3 regions of the Allobosea sp. UC22_33 genome follow, and region 3 is predicted to be linked to each of the others. Evidence: riboswitches for the same ligand, from Rfam matches in the RefSeq annotation. Region 3 holds a riboswitch; each other region holds the start of a gene.
What was found. A riboswitch is a leader RNA that binds a small molecule or an ion and turns the genes downstream of it on or off. The one in region 3 is predicted to bind cobalamin.

Region 1 (5,912 bases), 1.2 Mb from region 3:
GCCGGCCCGCTCTCGGCCACAGGCTGGGAGAAGCTCTCCGAGGAAATCCTCACTGCCATCTTCGCGAAGCTCGACCGCATCGACGGCATCTATGTCTCGCTCCATGGCGCGATGGGTGCCGATGGCGAACTCGACCCCGAAGGCTACCTGCTGGAGAAGCTGCGCCAGCGCGTCGGCCCGGACATGCCGATCGTCATCTCGCTCGACCTGCACGGCATCCTGACCGACCGGATGCTGCGCAACGTGGACGGCTTCGCGATCTACTGGACTTACCCCCATGTCGATTTCGCCGATACCGGCCGCCGCGCCGCCGAACTGCTGCTGAAGCTGATGGCCGGCGGTATCCGGCCCGTCGCCGCCCGCGTCGTCATCCCGGCCCTGGTGCGCGGCGACGAGCTCATCACCAAGACCGGCTGCTATGGCGAGCTTCTCGCCGAATGCCGCCGGCTGGAGGAGGAGGGGCGGGCGCTCGCGGCCGGCATCATGATCGGCAACCCCTTCACCGACGTGCCCGAGCTCTGCTCGCAGGTGCTGATCCTCACCGATGGCGACAGGGAGACGGCCGAGCGCGAGGCGGTCCGGCTCGCCGAGGAGTTCTGGCCCTTGCGCTTCCGCATGCAAGGCAAGCTCGTCCCGCTTGACCGCGCCATCGCCCAGGCCCGCAGCATCGACGGCCCGGTGATCTTCACCGATGCCGCCGACGCGACCTCCTCCGGCGCCTCGGGCGACAGCAACGCCATCCTCGCCGCTTTGCGCGAGGCCGGCTATGGCAAGCGCGTGCTGGCCCAGATCGTCGATGCGCCGGCAGCGGCAGCCGCCCACAAGGCCGGCGTCGGCGCCACGATCGAGGTCGCGCTCGGCGGCTCGATCGATCCCGCGCGCTTCCCACCGATGCCGGTGAAAGCCAAGGTCAAGCTGCTCTCCGATGGCGAAGCCGCGCTGGAGACGATGAAGGCACCGCTCAGTGCCGGGCCGACCGCCGTGCTGACCTGGGACAATGTCACCGTCGTCGTGATGAGCCGGTCGGTCAGCCTGTTCGACCGCGCGATGTACTACGCCAACGGTATCGACCCGACCGATTTCGACCTGATCGTGGTGAAGTCGCCCCACACCGAATTCCGCATGTTCGACCAGTGGTGCGCGCGGAATTTCAACATCGACGCGCCCGGCGCGACATCCGCCAACCTGAAGAGCCTCGGCCACACCATCTGCGCCCGGCCGATCTACCCGCTCGACGAGGGCGTCACCTTCGCGCCCCGCGCCACGATCTACGAACTGTGAGGAGAGGACCCGTGCCCAGGATCGAGGCCGTCGATTTCTTCTATCTCGCCATGCCCGTCGTCACTGACGAGGCCGATGGCAGCCAGGATGCGCTTCTGGTCAGGGTCGCCGCCGGCGGCCATGTCGGCTGGGGCGAATGCGAGGCGGCGCCATTGCCCTCCATCGCCGCCTTCATCTGCCCGATGTCGCATGGCGTCTGCCGGCCGGTGGCCGATTCCGTGCTCGGCCAGAATCTGGAGAGCCCGGAGGACATCGCCCGCATCGCGGCGGCCGTCGCCTATAACTCGATGGACCTGCTGCAGGCGCCGCATACCTTCTCCGGCGTCGAGATGGCGCTCTGGGACATCCTCGGCAAGATGCGCTCCGAGCCGGTCTGGCGCCTGCTCGGATACGCGAAAAGCCACCCCAAGACGCCCTATGCCTCGGTCCTCTTCGGCGACACGGCGCAGGAGACCCTCGAACGCGCCCGCGATGCGCGGAAGCGCAGCTTCCGCGCCGCCAAGTTTGGCTGGGGGCCGATCGGGCGCGGCAGCGTCGAGGCCGATGCCGAGCATTTCGTCGCAGCCCGCGAGGGGTTGGGGCAGGACGGCATCCTGCTGGTCGATACCGGACAGATCTTCATCGAGGATGTCGCGCGCGCCGCCGCCCGCTTGCCGGCGATGGAGAAGGCCAACGCGCTCTGGTTCGAGGAGCCCTTCCACGCCAGCGCGCTCGAAGCCTATGGCGCCCTCGCGAAGCGCAGCCCCAAGGTCCGTTTGGCCGGCGGGGAGGGCGCCCATAACGAGTCGATGGCCCGACAGCTCATCGATTATGGCGGCATCGGCTATGTCCAGATCGATTGCGGCCGGATCGGCGGCATCGGCCCGTCCAAGGCGGTGGCGGATTATGCGGTCGCCAAGGGCGTGACCTTCGTCAACCACACCTTCACCTCGCATCTGGCGCTCTCGGCCTCGCTCCAGCCCTATGCCGGCCTGGCCGATCACGAGATCTGCGAATATCCGGCGATGCCGAAGCCGCTCGCGACCGCGATCTCCGCCAACCATCTGGAGCGCGACGCGAACGGGCAGGTCGCCGCCCCCGATGCGCCCGGCCTCGGCATCGAGGTCGCGACGACCGCATTGCGCGGCTACCTTCAGGAGGTCGAGATATCCGTGGGCGGCAAGCGGCTCTACAGCACGCCGAGCCTCTGACACGATGTCCGCTTGACGCAGCGCCGCACCCTTATAGGGTGGGCGCCGATCGAGGTTCTCCGGGTTGCTCCCGGAGCTAAGAGGGAATTCGGTGCTGCGCGCCACGCGCAAATGCCGAGGCTGCCCCCGCAACTGTAAGCGGCGAGCTCTCCACCCATCGTCCACTGGCGCCAGACGCGCCGGGAAGGCCGGGCGGAACAGGCATCGACCCGCGAGCCAGGAGACCTGCCCCGGTCGTTGAAGACGTCTTTCGGACGGGGTGTTCCGAAGCCTGTGTGTCGATGGCGACCCTTGCGGCCAGCCTCCCGCCCCACATGCCCAAAGCTGCCCCGGCCGTCATCTCGGGGAGCGATGAAACTCATGTTCACGAAGACCACCACTCAGGCCGCTCAGCGCGGCTTGACGGCTGCCTGCCGCGCACTCTATCAGAAATGCAACATTGTTACATTTCGGATAGCCTCGATGCCGGCTGCGCGCCCGTTGAATCACCTGTTCCGCCTCTCGGCCGCCGCGCTGTTCGGAGCTCTCGCCGCAGGCACGGCCAGCGCGGCGCCGACCAAATATCCGCTGACGCTGGAGAATTGCCGCGAAACGATCACCTTCAACGCCGCGCCCAAGCGCGTTGTCGCGATCGGCCAGACGCAGACCGAAATTCTCTATGCGCTCGGCCTCGGCGACCGCGTCGTCGGCACGGCGGTCTGGTTTTCGCCGGTGGCCAAGCCCTATGAGGCGGTCAATGCCAAGGTGAAGCGCCTCGCCGACAACGATCCGAGCTTCGAGGCCGTGCTGGCGCAGGAGCCCGATCTCGTCACCGCGATGTTCGAATGGCATGTCGGGCCCAACGGCATCGTCGGCAAGCGCGACCAGTTCGCCAAGGTGAAGGTGCCGAGTTACGTTTCGCCGACCGATTGCGTCGGCAAGGATAATTCCGGCGCCGGCGACGGCGTGCGCACGCAGATGTTCACGATGGAGCTGGTCTATCGCAACATCCGCGAGTTCGGCGAAATCTTCGATGTCGCCGACCGGGCCGACAAGCTTATCGCAGAGCTCAAGGCGCGCGAGGACAAGGCGGTCGGGCAGGTCGCCAAGCTGAAGGCGCAGGACGTGCCGGTCGTCGTCTGGTTCTCCAGCAAGGACATCAAGGGCGACGGTTTCATGGCCGGCAAGAACGGCGTGCCCGCCTATATCCTGTCGAAGCTCGGCGCCCGCAACATCATCGCGACCAACGAGGAATGGCCGCTGGTGGGCTGGGAAAGCATCGCCGCCGCCAATCCGGCCGTGATCGTCACCGTGAAGATGGATCGCCGCCGCTTCCCGGCCGACGATATCGAGAAGAAGCTGGAGTTCCTGAAGACCGACCCGGTCGCCAGCAAGCTCGACGCCGTGAAGAATGGCCGCATCGTCATCATGGATGTCGGCGCGACCCGCGCCGGGCTCGACACGGTCGACGGCATCGAGACGCTCGCCAAGGCGATCGCCGGCTTCGGGATCTCGCGTTGAGCCACGCCGCCCATGGGCCGAACTGGCCGGCGCGGATCGGCATCGCGCTGGCCTCGCTGCTGGCGCTGACCTTCTCGGTCGCGCTGGCGGTGACGATCGGCGAGATGCGCATCCCGCTCGACACGGCCCTGAAGGCGCTCGGCAACGGGCTGTTCGATCTCGACTTCCCTGTCAGCGCGATCCAGCAAGGCGTGATCTTCGATTATCGCCTGAGCCGCGCGCTGATGGCAGGCTTATGCGGCGGCGCGCTCGCCCTGTCGGGCGCGATCCTGCAGGCGCTGCTGCGCAATCCGCTGGCCGAGCCCTATATCCTCGGCATCTCGGCGGGTGCCTCGACCGGCGCCGTGGCGGTGCTCATTCTCGGAATCAGCATCGGCGGTGCCGTGCTCTCGCTCTCGGCCGGCGCCTTCATCGGCTCCTGCGCCGCGCTCGTCGTCGTCGCGCTCTTGGCAGCGGGGGCAGGGGGCGCGAGCGACCGCGTCATCCTCGCTGGCGTCGCCACCTCCCAGCTCTTCAATGCCGCGACGGCGACGATCGTGACGACGCTCGCCAGCGCCGAGCAGGCGCGGGGCGTCATGTTCTGGCTGCTCGGCAATTTCGGCGGCGTGCGCTGGCCTGACATCTGGATGGCGGCACCGGTCGCCTTCATCGGCTTCGGCATCTGCATGCTGCACGCCAAGGTGCTCGACGCCTTCGCCTTCGGCGTCGATGCCGCGGCCTCGCTCGGCGTCGCGGTGACGCGGGTGAAGGTCGTGCTCTTCGCCACGACGGCCGTGATGACGGCGGTGATGGTCTCGATCGTCGGCACGGTCGGCTTCGTCGGGCTGATCATTCCCCATGCCGCGCGCTTCCTCGTCGGCTCGGGCCATGCCCGCCTGCTGCCGGCTTGCCTCGTCATCGGCGCGATCTTCATGATCCTCGCGGATATCCTCTCCCGCGTCCTGATCCCCCAGCAGATCCTGCCCATCGGCGTGGTGACGGCCCTGTTCGGTGCCCCCGTCTTCGCGCTGATCCTCTACAGAGCCAGGAGACCGCAATGAGGAGGCCGGCATGACGCTCGCGACCCGCGAGGTCCGCTGGGGTGTCGGCGGCCGGATGATCGTCGATGGCGTGACGCTGGAAGCGGCGCCCGGTCGCGTACTCGGCCTGATCGGCCCGAACGGCTCGGGCAAATCGAGCCTGCTCCGGTTGCTCTGCCGCCTGCGCAATGTCGCGAGCGGCGTCGTCACGCTCGATGGCAACGACATCGCCGCCGTACCGCGTCGCGATCTCGCCCGCCGCCTCGCCTTCGTCGAGCAGCAGGCGACGACCGAGATCCAGCTCTCCGTCTGCGATGTCGTTCGCCTCGGCCGCACGCCGCATCGTGCTGCGCTCGCCTCCTGGAACGATGCCGACGAGGCCGCCGTCAACGAGGCGCTGGCGCGGGTCGGGCTCACCGAGCGGCACGATCAATTCTGGCACACGCTCTCAGGCGGAGAGCGTCAGCGCGTCCATATCGCCCGTGCGCTGGCGCAGGAGCCGAGCGAGCTGATCCTGGACGAGCCGACCAATCATCTCGACATCCAGCACCAGCTCTCGATCCTCAGCCTGGTCCGCCGCCTCGGCATCACCTGCATCATGGCGCTGCACGATCTGAACCTCGCCGCCATGTTCTGCGACGAGATCGCCTTGCTGCATGACGGGCGCCTGCAGGCGGCCGGCGCGCCGGAAGAGGTGCTGACGGCAGAGGCGATCCAGCGCATCTTCGGCGTCGCGGTCTCGATCCGCCCGGGAGCTTCCGGGCGCCGGCATATCGAGTACCTGATCGACGCCGAATCGCGGAAGGGCGCGCCTGGAAGCGGCTGAGGTCTCATGGTTCGTAGCGTTGGGCCTTGTTTCGGCCTCCGTGAAAACGTGATGCGTCCTGGCGCTCACCACAGGGAAGGCATGGATAGCCGGCCG
Region 2 (5,912 bases), 130 kb from region 3:
AGCAGGATGAAGAGGATCACGGTTGCCACGAGCGCTCCCGCGATGCCGCCGAGCGGCAGGGCGAGCGCAAGGCTGGCGGAGAGCCCGCTATAGAAGGCGAGGACGGCACCGAAGGCCGCCGCGCTGGAAATGCCGATCACGCCGGGCTCGGCGAGCGGATTGCGCAGCAGCCCTTGCATCGCCGCGCCGGCCATGCCGAGGCTGAAACCGACGAGGGCGCCGAGCAGGGCACGTGGCAGGCGCAGTTCATAGAGCACCAGGGCCGGCAGGCTTTTCTGCCCCGCGAGGAGGTCCGTCACCGCCGGGCCGAGCGGTAGAGGCGCATAGCCGACGGCCATGGAGATCGCGGTCATCGCCAGAGTGGCGAAGGCGAGCGATCCCAGCAGCGGCGCCGGCCTGAAGCCGGGTGAAGCATCCGGCGTCATCGCTTCTCCTCCACGGCACGCACCAGCAATTCGATCGCGTCGAGCACGCTCGGCCCGGCGCAGGTCCAGAGCCGCGACGGCAGCGCGACGAGCTTCAGGCGACCACCGAGCCGGTCGATCACGGGATGATGCAGGATCTCGTGCGCCAGCGACGGCGGACCGTCCGGGGTCTCGTTCAGGATCAGGATCTCGGCGCCACCGAGCGCCACGGTTTCGAGCGCGATCTGGCCGTAGCTCTCGACGCCCAGCTCCGCGGCGATGTTGATGAGGCCGGCACGGGTCAGGATTTCGTCGACGAGCGAACCGCGGCCGACCGTGAAACCGCTGGGGCGCAGCACGATCGCCCGCAACGGCCTGTCGACGCGGCGCGCCGCGAGCGCCTGAAGGCGTTGTTCGATTTCGGCGAGCAGCGCCTGCCCGCGCGCGGGCTCGCCGAGCAGATCGGCCATCTCGGCGATCTGCGTCTTCATCTCCGCGAGATTGCGGGGAACGCCGAATTCCCTGACGCCGACGCCGACGCGCCCGAGCAGCGAAACCGTGGCGCGGGTCGTGTAAGTGCCGGCGACGACGAGATCGGGTTTGAAGCCCAGCACCTCTTCGGCGAGGCCGTGATTGGCGGGGATACGGCGTGCGACCTGTGCCATATTGGCGTTGCGCGGGTCCTGCGACAGCCATGTCACCGAAGCGATGCGTGCGGGTTCGGCCAGACGCAGCACGAGTTCGTCCGTGCACATGTTGAGCGAGACGATGCGTGCGGGCCGCTCCATAGCGGCCGAGCCGGATGCCATCGCGCCCGAGAGCGCGACGGCGATCAGGCAGGCTCCGCGCAGGAGCCGCAGGACCCGAGGAAACGTCATCCGCCGATGGCCACCTTGATACCGCCGAAGACGCCGAGGCCCGGCACGAGGAAGCCGACCGGATTCTCCCAGCGCTTGTCGAAGAGGTTATCGACCCGCCCGAACACCGTCACCTTGTCGGTCGCCTTGTATTCGGCGGCGAGATTGACCAGCGTCGCGCCCTTCGCCCGCATGCGCGGGACCGAGAAGTCGCGGTTGCCGTCGACCCATGAACCGATATGGATCAGCGTCGCCGAGAGGCTGAGCTTGTCGGTCGGCGTCCAGGTCGCGGTCATGCTCGCCTTGTGGCGCGGCCGGCGCAGCAGTTCCTGCCTGGCGACCTCGTCCTTGGCGAGGGTGAAGGTGTAGTCGGCGCGGATGCGGAACTGCGGCGAGATTTCCAGCGCGGCGAAGGCTTCGACGCCCTTCGTCCTGGCCTTGCCGATATTGGCGTAGGAATCGCGCCTGGTGTTGGTGACGATCAGGTTCTCGATATCGTTCTGGAACCATGTCGCGCCGAGTTGCAGGCGCTTGTCGAAGAGCGGCTGCTCGAAGCCGAGATCCCAGCCGCGGCTTTCCTCGGGCTTCAGGTTCGGGTTGCCGAAGAAGTTGTAGCCGGGGCGGTAGTCGATGAAGAGTTCGCTCAGCGTCGGCGCCTTGAAGCCGGTGCCGTAGCTCGCCTTCAGCTTGGTCTGCGTGCCGGGAATGATGACGGCCGGCGCGACGCGGTAGGTCGTGTGGCCGCCATAGCTGTCGTCATGGTCGTGGCGAATATTGGCCGCCAGGAAATAGCGATCCTCGATATTGCCCTGGTATTCGAGATAGGCGGCCTTGTTGCCGTTCGAGGCGATCAGGCTCGTGGTGTCGAGCCGCTCGCGCTCATATTGCAGGCCCGCGATCAGGTTGTGGCCCTTGGTGATCTCGAGATTGCCGCGCCAGTCGAGCTTGGTGCGCTCGCCGAGGCTCTGGTTGGGCAGGCCGAGCAGGCCGGTTACCGCGGACGCCGAGCGCGTTCCCCTGTCCTGCCGCGAATAGGAGACGCCGAAGGTATTGACGAAGCGCCCACTAAGCGGGTCCCAGACCACTTCGCCACGGGTGAAGGCCTGCGCATAGTTTTGCAGGGAGCGATAGGGCGAGGGCTTGCTCGGGAAGCCGGTATCGCCGGTATAGCGCAGCTGGCCGTCCTGGTAGCGACCGACCCAGTTCAGCGTCAGCGTGTCCGTCAGCGCGAAGCCGAGGCGCCCCGAATAGCTGTAATTGTCGAAGATGTTCGGATTGATCCGGCGGCCGGGCGGCACGAGGTTCGGCGGCGTCACCTCGGTTCCGTCGGCCCGGAAATGGCTGGCGTTGAAGGCATAGTTGAAGCGCGCATCGCCCCCGCTGAAGCCGGCGGACTGGCTGAATGTGCCATGCGAGCCCGCCTCGACGCGCGCCGTCATCTTCGGCGGGCCTTCGCCGCGCTTCGTGGTCACCGAGATGACCCCGCCGATCGCATTGGCGCCGTAGAGGCCGCTCTGCGGGCCCCGCAGCACCTCGATGCGTTCGATATCCTCGGTCAGCATCGAGCCGAAATCGAAGGCACGGTTCGGCGCCGAGGGATCATTGGCCTCGATGCCGTCGATCAGAATTCTTGACGTGGTTGGAGTTGGTGCCGCGCATGAAGACCGAGGTCAGGCCGCCCGGCCCGCCGGTCTGCACGATGTTGAGGCCGGGCACGGCGGCCAGCGCCTGCGGCAGAGTGCGGCGCTGCTGCTGCTCGATCTCCTTCGCGGTGATCACCGTGACGGAACTGGCGATCTCGCGCGCCGGGGTCGGCGTTCCCGTGGCGCTGACGACGATCTCGTCGAGCGCCACGGTGGCGGGCGCGTTCTGGGCAAAAGCCGGGCCAGCGGAGGCCAGGATGGCAAGGCAGGAAGCGGACAACAGCAGGCGGCCGCATCCGGCGGCCGGGGAGAAAACGTTCACGATGGAGACCTCGGGCGTTGACGTCAGTGGCACGTCACCGCGAACGCGATCTCCCATCAGCCGCTCGAAAGACGGCGAACAGTCGAATCCGCGATCGGCGCACCCCGGCCGAACGTGTCCGCGTGTGACCACGGCTGACGGCAGGTCTCCTGGCTCGCGGGTCTGTGCCTTTCACCGCCTTCCCAGGTCCGAGGCCCCAGTGGCGTATGGCGAAAGGCTCGCCGCTTACAGTTGCGGGGGCAGCCGCGGCATGGGGTGGCTCGCCACCCGCACCGCGTTCCCTTTTGATCCCGTGAGGGAACCGTCGGTTTCCCGAGTAGGGCGAAAAAGTGGCGACGTCAAACGGCTGCCGTATCGCGATCGCGGCCATGAACAGGCTCGGCAATCGCGGCGGCTGCGCTATACTCCGTCGATCAGAAGCAGATAGGCACCCGCTCGATGCTGGCCGAGACTTTGCCCCCCGCGAGCGTGGGCGTCACCGTCAAACTCTACGATGATCTCTCCTTCGCCATCGTCTCCGGAGAGATCGCGCCCGGCGCCAAGTTGAGCGAGCCTGCGATCGCGCGCCGTTTCGGCGTCAGCCGCGCGCCGGTGCGCGAGGCGATCCGGCGTCTGCAGGAGCGTGGGCTCGTCACCTACGTCGCCAACCAGGGCGCCCGCGTCGCCGAGCCGAGCGCGGCCGAGTTCCTCGCCCTGCTCGACGTGCGCGAGGCGACCGAGGGCATGGCCGCCCGCCTCGCGGCCGAAAGCATGAGCGAGGCCGAGATCGCGGCGCTGGACGCGCTGGTCCGGGGCCATCGCGGCGAGATCGAGCGCAATCCGATGGGCGCCTATCTCCAGGACGAGCCCGAGGCGGATTTCCACCGCCGCATTGCCAAGGGCAGCGGCAACCCGATCCTGGCCGAACTGCTCTGCGAGCAGTTCTATCCGCGCCTGCGTCTGTGCCGGCGCCTGCACTCCACCGTGCCGGGGCGAGGCCGCGAGGCCTGGGGCGAGCATATGCGGATCACCGAAGCGATCAGCCATCGCGATGGCGAACTCGCCGAGATTTTGATGCGCCGTCATATCCGTGCGGCGCGCACCGCCTTGCAGGCTGCGCTCTCCGCAAGCGAGAGCGCCCAGCCGGGCAAGCGGCGGAGCGGTGGGAAGCGCTGACCCGGTTCAGCCGGCAGCAGCGGCCGATTGCCCCACGGCCTCGGCGCGACGGCGACGGTAGGCGAGCAAAGGCGGCACGATCAGGACCAGCGCCGCAATCGCGAGCAGCGTCGCCGCGATCGGCGTGCCGACCAGCACGCTCCAGTCGCCCTGGCTGACGGCGAGCGCGCGCCGAAGCTGGATTTCCGCCTGCGGGCCGAGAATCAGCCCGATCAGGGCCGGCGCGATCGGGAAGTCGTGGACCCGCGCGACATAGCCGACGAGGCCGAGGCCGCCCATCAGCGCAAGGTCCATCCAGGAGGTCGAGAGGCCCCAGACGCCGACCATCGCGAAGACGACGATGCCGCCATAGATGTAGTGCCGGGGGATCAGCAGCAGCCTGACCCAGATGCCGACCAGCGGCAGGTTGAGGATCAGCAGGATGACGTTGCCGATATAGAGCGAGGCAATCAGGCCCCAGAGTAGGTCGGGATTGGTCGCGAAGAGCAGCGGGCCAGGCTGGAGCCCGTAATTCTGGAAGGCGGCAAGGAGCACGGCCGCCGTCGCCGTCGAGGGCAGGCCGAGCGTCAGCAGCGGCACGAGGATGCCGGCCGCCGCCGCGTTGTTGGCGGCCTCGGGCCCGGCGACGCCCTCGATCGCGCCCTGCCCGAACTCCTCCGGATGCTTGGTCAGGCGGCGCTCCAGTGCATAGGACAGGAAGGTCGGGATTTCCGTGCCGCCCGCCGGCAGCGCACCGATCGGGAAGCCGATGACGCTGCCGCGCAGCCAGGGTTTCCAGGAGCGCTTCCAGTCCTGCTTGGTCATCCAGCTGCCGCCGGAGAGCGGATTGATCGCGGCCGGCGCGGCGCTGTGCCGGCTTGCGACATAGAGGGTCTCGCCGATCGCGAAGAGCGAGACCAGAACGACGGTGAAGGAGATGCCGTCGAGCAGTTCGAGCGTGCCGAAGACCATGCGGGTCTGGCCGGTCTGGGTATCGATGCCGATCGTCCCGAGCGCGAGCCCGAAGAACAGGGCGGCGAAGCCGCGCACCATCGAGCGCCCCATCACCACGGCGACCGAGGTGAAGGACAGCATCATCAGCGCAAAATAATCCTCGGGGCCGAAGACGAAGGCGAGCTCGGCAATGGCCGGCGCGAGGAAGGTCAACGCCAGCGTGCCGATCGTGCCAGCGACGAAGGAGCCGATCGCGGCCGTCGCCAGTGCCGCGGCACCGCGACCGCGACGGGCCATGCGGTTGCCTTCGAGCGCCGTCATCACCGAGCCGCTCTCGCCCGGCGTGTTCAGCAGGATCGAGGTGGTCGAGCCGCCATAGAGCGCGCCGTAGAGGATGCCGGCGAACATGATAAAGGCGGAGGCCGGGTTGACCTGCGCGGTGACGGGCAGGAGCAGCGCGATGGTCAGCGCGGGACCGATGCCGGGCAGGACGCCGACCGCCGTGCCGAGGCCGCAGCCGATGAAGGCCCAGAACAGGTTCATCGGCTGCAAGGCAACCGCGAACCCGCCAAGCAACTGGTTCAGGATGTCCATGCTC
Region 3 (5,912 bases):
GCCGCATGTTCTCGGCGCCGCCACCGGCCTGAAAATAGGCCAGCAGCTCGTCCGCGAATTCAGCCGGCACCGTGGCATGCTCGCCGAGCCGGGGATCGTCGCGCTCGTCGCCGGGCAGGATCGCGAGCGGAATGCCCCGCTCGCGACAGGCGATGCCGAACTGCTCAATGCCATAGCGCCAATAGTCGAGCCCGCCGAGGCAGCGCAGCAGCACGAAGCGGCATTGCGCCGCCGTCTTCTCGATCAGGAAATCGACCGAGAGCGGGTGCTTCAAGCGTCGGAGCGGCGCGAGGCGGACGGATAGGCTTCGTCCGTCATGCTCGCCCTTGTGGCGAGCATCCACGCCTTGAGCATCGTCCTCGCCGAAAGGAGACGTGGATGGTCGGGACGCGCCCGACCATGACGACAAAGGTTCCGCATGCGTACGGGCCGCCGCCGCCAGCGCCGAAAGGTCGCTGTCGGTGAAGGACAGGACGAGCACATCTCCCGGCGGCAGGGCGAGATCGACTGCGTCTTCGCCGTCGTCGAGCCTGATCTCGCTGGTTGGGAGAAGGTGCATCGGCCGATGTTACGCCCCCGCGAGAGCCGCTTCCACGGCCTTGAGATCGAAGCCCTTGAGGCCGATCACGGTGAGGCGCCCGTCGCGCGCTTCGCTCGCGCCCCAGGCCCGGTCGAAGTGATGGCCGACGCGCCGGCCCACGCCCTGCACGACGAGCCGCATCGGCTTGCCCGGCACGGCGGTGAAGCCCTTCAGCCGCAGCACGCCCTCGGCCTCGGCCGCCCTGGCGACGCGCGCCGTGAGCTCCTCGGGTGACAAGCCGGCCGGGAGCGGGACGGCGACCGAGTCGAAATCGTCATGGTCGTGGTCATGCTCGCCCTCGCCGTGATGCGAGGGGCGGGCGGCGAGATCGCTCTCGGCAGCGGCACCGAGGCCGACGATCAGCGCCGGCTCGACCTTGCCATGGGAGGTCTCGACGATCTTGATCGCCTTGGGCAGATGCTCGGCGATCTCGGCCTTGACGCGGGCGCGGCCGGCCTCGTCGACGAGATCGCTCTTGTTGAGCAGGATCAGGTCGGCGCAGAGGATCTGGTCCTCAAACACCTCTTCCAGCGGGTTGTCGTGATCGACCGAGGCGTCGGCAGCCTTCTGCGCGGCAAGCGCCTCGGGATCATCGGCGAACTGGCCCTCGGCCACCGCCGGGCCGTCGACCACCGCGATGACGCCGTCGACGGTGACCCGCGAGCGGATCGCCGGCCAGTTGAAGGCCTGGACCAGCGGCTTCGGCAGGGCGAGGCCGGAGGTCTCGATCAGGATGTGCTCGGGCGGGTTCGGCCGGTTGAGCAGCTTTTCCAGCGCCGGCACGAAATCATCGGCGACGGTGCAGCAGATGCAGCCGTTCGGCAGCTCGACCACGTCCTCGTCGCTGCAGCCGGCGATGCCGCAGCCCTTCAGGAATTCGCCGTCGAAGCCGAGATCGCCGAACTCGTTGACGAGCACGGCGAGCTTCTTGCCCTGCGCGTTCTCGAGGAGATGGCGCACCAGCGTCGTCTTCCCGGCGCCGAGGAAGCCGGTGATGATCGTGCAAGGGACCTTGCCCAGGTTCGTATTCTGCGGAGCGTTCATGATGTCATCCTTGCTGGCGCGCCGGCAAAGGCGGCACGCGCGCGACCACGCCCTTGCGGAAGGACTGGGGCCGCTCTTTCCAGGGAACGATGCCGTTGGCGCTGGCGGCATAGGCCTCCGCCGCGCCGACGATCTCGTCGAGATGGGTGTCGGTGTCGAGATCGCCGATCAGATAGGTCCATTTGCCATCGGCGCTTAGCGCGATGGTGCAGGGCCGCTTGCAGACGGCGAGGCATTCGACGGGCAGCACGGGGATCGTGCTGCCCTTGGCTGCGAGCTGCGCGGCGAGGCGCTCGGCCAGCGCCAGTCCCGGTTGGTCGTAACCCTCCGGGAGATCGGCGCGGGCGCGGCGGCAGGCCGTGCAGACATGGATGGTGAGGTCGCCCTCGGACATGGCTTGCCTCAGGCTTCAGCGGCCCGGCGGCTCGCCCAGGGCCAGAGCACGCCGACCATGAAGGCAGTGGCGAGCCAGAGCGCGGCCTGGATGCCGAGCGAGAGCGACGCGAAATGCGCGGCGACCTCGGCCGGAACCTTGCTCTCCGGCGCGGCCGGGTGCGGGGCGCCGACGACATGCGGCAGCAGGATCAGGACGATGGCCACAAGCTTGAGCCAGGGCTGCTCGAAGCGCAGGAACAGGAACAGTCCGATCGCGGTGGCGATGGCGGTCCAGAGCCACCAGAGCTGGCGCTGCTCCAATGCAGCGGAGGCAGCGCCCGGCAGTTCGGGAGCCAGTCCCATCGCCGGCGCGAGCCCGAGCGCGAGAAAGCCGCAGGCACCCCAGACGAGCGCGCTGCGCTGGTCGATCCTGTCACCGGCCGCGATCATGCCGGCGAGCAGCAAGCCTGCGAAGCCGATCGCGGTCGCGATCGTCACGGCGCTGGTGAAGAGCGTCCGCTGGAGGCCATCCTGCGGCTTCCATTCGGCATGGTCGTGGCCGGGCGCATCGCCGGCCGGGCCATGCGCCAGGATGAGTTTCGCCTCGCCGTCGAAGGCGGCGAGCGTCGGCGCTTTCAGCGCGAGCGCCGCCTCATAGGTCTCGGCCTTGAGGATCAGCGGGGTGGTGGTGACATTCTGCAGGGCGGCGACGATCAAGCCAGCCAGAAGCCCGGCCAGAATGCTGACCGTGAGAACACGCGTGACCATGGGTGCTTTCCCTCAGTGGCAGGGAAAGGCGAGGCCGTGGCGGGTATCGTGCGCGGCGTTGTGGACGTCGGTCGAGGCCGCGAAGCCGGTCGTGTAGATCAGCGCGATGCCGATCACGAGCGCGGCGGTAACCGCCTTGACGCGTTCCGAAACGCTGAGTTTGGGGGTGGAAACCGAAACGGTGTTCATATGCGTTCTCCGTGGCCGCCCCGCCGGCAGCCGGTTGGATCTCTGCGGGTCGACGGCAGGTCTCCTGGCTCGCGGACTTCGCGCCCTTTGCCGCCTTCCCGGAGCGAGCGCTCCAGTGGCCGATGGCGAAGGACATCCGCTTACAGTTGCGGGGGCAGCCGCGGCATTGGGCAAAGCAAGCCCGCACCGCGTTCCCTTTTCACCTCCTCGCGGAGGCACCGTCAGCGACGATCATTAGCCTTCGTCGTGCTGCTGTGCAATGCAGACGCTCCACTCCTTGCGAACCTTGATCTCGGAGAGCCGCGTAGCGGCGTTTCGCGCGATGGGGCTCGGGAACATGGCGAATGGTATGCCTCGGGAAATGCGTCATCTCACCCTCGTCCTGGGCGGCGCGCGCTCGGGCAAGAGCCGCTATGCCGAAGGGCTGATCGAAACGCTGCCCGCGCCCTGGGCCTATATCGCCACCGCTCAGGCCTATGACGACGAGATGCGGGAGCGGATCGCCACGCACCGCGCGCGCAGGCCGTCCGGCTGGGATACGGTCGATGCTCCGCTCGACCTTCCCGAGGCGATCGCTGCGATGCCCGCCGGTCGGCCGGTTCTCGTCGATTGCCTGACGCTTTGGCTGACCAACCTCATCCTGGCCGAGCGCGACACCGTCGCTGCCACGACGGCTCTCATCTCTACCTGTGAGCGGGTTTTTGGCCCGCTCGTGCTGGTCGGCAACGAGGTCGGCCTCGGCATCGTGCCGGATAATGCGCTCGCCCGCCGCTTCCGCGACGAGGCTGGACGATTGCATCAGGCGCTTGCCGCGCGCGCCGGCCGCGTGGTCTTCATGGTCGCCGGATTGCCGATGCAGGTGAAGTGACACGAGCGAAGTGATGACCGATACCGATGACGCCGCCCGCCACAAGGCGAAGATGGAGAAGCGCAAGGCGGTGCAGGACGCCGAGGTCGCCTCCAAGACGGTCGAGAAGGGCCTTCTCATCGTCAATACCGGCCCCGGCAAGGGCAAGTCGACCGCGGCTTTCGGGCTGATCCTGCGCGCGCTCGGCCATGGCTGGCGCATCGGCGTGGTGCAGTTCATCAAGGGCGCCTGGTCGACCGGCGAGCGTCGGGCGCTCGAAGCCTTTGGCGATCAGGTGAGCTGGCACAGCATGGGCGAGGGCTTCACCTGGGAGACGCAGGACAAGGCCCGCGACATCGCCGCCGCCGAGCGCGCCTTCGCCAAGGCCAGGGAGCTGATGGCCGATCCGGAGATCAGATTGCTGGTGCTGGACGAGCTCAACATCGCCCTGCGCTACGATTACCTGCCGCTCGCGGAGGTCGTCGCGACACTGTCTGCCCGCAGGCCTGACCTGCACGTCGTGGTCACGGGCCGCAATGCCAAGCCGGAGCTGATCGAGGCGGCCGATCTCGTCACCGAGATGACGCTGGTGAAGCATCACTTTGCGGCCGGCGTGAAGGCGCAGCTGGGGATCGAGTTCTAGCAGGCTGCCTCGCCGGCTGCCGGTCCTTTGCCGCAGAACGAACGCGAACGGCCCTCGCGCGTTCATGCCCTCGATCATCGTTTTCGGGGGTGGGCCATGAGTGGTTTTCTGTGGGGAGAGCTGGATCTGCTGCTCAGGCTGCTGGCCGGGATGGCGGCCGGCATCGTCGTCGGCTGGGAACGGACCAACAAGCAGCGTGCGGCCGGGATCCGCACCTTCGGTCTGGTCGGGCTTGGCACGGCCGCCGCGGCGACGATCTTCAGCGAACCGAACGAATCTGACGCCGCCAGCCGCGTCGTCCAGGGCGTGTTGACCGGGATCGGCTTCCTGGGCGCGGGCGTCATTGTTCTGCGCCGCGGCCATGCGACGCCGACGGGATTGACCACGGCGGCCGCCATATGGGTCACGGCCGCGCTCGGCTGCGCCGCCGGCCTCGGCGATCATGCGATCGTGCTGTCGGCCACGCTCCTCGCGCTCGTCCTGCTCGTCATCGATCACTCGGTCGAGCGTCGGGCCGGCCGCGGCGGGGCGGCCCGAACCGGCGAGGCGCCGCCTTCCTGAGGGCTGCGCTGGTCCGCGGCGCGACATCAGGAAGCGCAAAGGCATGTTGTAGGCGATCTGAGCCTCCGGTTGCTCCGCGTCGCTGCGGGCCCCAACCGCCGTCTCTTGACGGCGGCAAGACATCTCTTCAAATTGAATCCGAATTCAAATTCAATTTCGAGATCGCCCATGACCGGCCTTCAGCCGAAACAGCCGCGCAAGGCCGGCAAGCGCGAGGCGATCCTCGCTGCCGCGCGCGGCATCGTCGCGGAGGTCGGCTTCCATGAGACCTCGATCGCCGCGGTTGCCGCGGCCAGCGGCGTCTCGACCGGCAGCGTCTATTCCTATTTCGCCTCGAAAGCCGAATTGATGGCCGAGATCGTCGCTGCCGTGTCGTCGCGCGAACTCGCCGTATTGCGCGAGATCGCCGCGAGCGACGCTCCCGTGGCCGAACGACTGACCGCTGCCGTCGAAGCCTTCGCCCGGCGCGCCTTCGCCAACCGGCGGCTTGCCTGGTCGATGATCGCCGAGCCTGCCGATCCGGCTGTCGACGCGACGCGGCTCGACTATCGCCGCGAGATTGCCGGCATTTTTCGCGCGCTCGTCGTGGAAGGCGAAGGGCAGGGCGCCTTCCGCTCGGTCGATCCCGATGCCGCCGCGGCGATGATCGTCGGCGGCTTCATGGAGGCGCTGATCGGCCCGCTCTCGCCGGACCGTCCGATCACGCCGGAGCGCGGCCGCGAGATCGCCGCGGCGCTGGCCGATCTCTCCCTCGCCGCACTGATTTCCCGTGAAGGACAGGCCGCATGACCACCCTCGATGCTTACGGCTACGACACCCATGAGGTGCTGAACCAGGCGCCGGCGCTGGCGGATTACGACGCCTTCGCCGCCGATCCGGCCCTCGGTCGCATCCTCGATACGTTC

Region 1: linked by a shared signal. The riboswitch ahead of ACFJGT_RS06820 (ABC transporter substrate-binding protein) and the one ahead of ACFJGT_RS01135 (CbtB domain-containing protein) in region 3 are both predicted to bind cobalamin.
Region 2: linked by a shared signal. The riboswitch ahead of ACFJGT_RS00525 (TonB-dependent receptor plug domain-containing protein) and the one ahead of ACFJGT_RS01135 (CbtB domain-containing protein) in region 3 are both predicted to bind cobalamin.

Annotation. Positions count from the first base shown of each region.
Region 1 is NZ_CP170556.1:1,430,547-1,436,458, forward strand. It holds gene ACFJGT_RS06810 (M81 family metallopeptidase) at 1-1,281, shown strand, start outside; gene ACFJGT_RS06815 (mandelate racemase/muconate lactonizing enzyme family protein) at 1,293-2,471, shown strand; cobalamin riboswitch at 2,507-2,719, shown strand; gene ACFJGT_RS06820 (ABC transporter substrate-binding protein) at 2,934-3,971, shown strand; gene ACFJGT_RS06825 (FecCD family ABC transporter permease) at 3,968-5,011, shown strand; gene ACFJGT_RS06830 (ABC transporter ATP-binding protein) at 5,022-5,816, shown strand.
Region 2 is NZ_CP170556.1:107,914-113,825, reverse strand. It holds gene ACFJGT_RS00540 (FecCD family ABC transporter permease) at 1-425, opposite strand, end outside; gene ACFJGT_RS00535 (ABC transporter substrate-binding protein) at 422-1,282, opposite strand; gene ACFJGT_RS00530 (TonB-dependent receptor plug domain-containing protein) at 1,279-2,874, opposite strand; gene ACFJGT_RS00525 (TonB-dependent receptor plug domain-containing protein) at 2,861-3,226, opposite strand; cobalamin riboswitch at 3,348-3,547, opposite strand; gene ACFJGT_RS00520 (GntR family transcriptional regulator) at 3,665-4,381, shown strand; gene ACFJGT_RS00515 (tripartite tricarboxylate transporter permease) at 4,388-5,908, opposite strand; gene ACFJGT_RS00510 (tripartite tricarboxylate transporter TctB family protein) at 5,912-5,912, opposite strand, start outside.
Region 3 is NZ_CP170556.1:234,647-240,558, forward strand. It holds gene cobN (cobaltochelatase subunit CobN) at 1-559, opposite strand, end outside; gene cobW (cobalamin biosynthesis protein CobW) at 569-1,624, opposite strand; gene ACFJGT_RS01125 (DUF1636 domain-containing protein) at 1,629-2,018, opposite strand; gene ACFJGT_RS01130 (CbtA family protein) at 2,027-2,767, opposite strand; gene ACFJGT_RS01135 (CbtB domain-containing protein) at 2,780-2,956, opposite strand; cobalamin riboswitch at 2,993-3,194, opposite strand; gene cobU (bifunctional adenosylcobinamide kinase/adenosylcobinamide-phosphate guanylyltransferase) at 3,318-3,824, shown strand; gene cobO (cob(I)yrinic acid a,c-diamide adenosyltransferase) at 3,838-4,446, shown strand; gene ACFJGT_RS01150 (MgtC/SapB family protein) at 4,474-5,007, shown strand; gene ACFJGT_RS01155 (TetR/AcrR family transcriptional regulator) at 5,176-5,796, shown strand; gene ACFJGT_RS01160 (acyl-CoA dehydrogenase family protein) at 5,793-5,912, shown strand, end outside.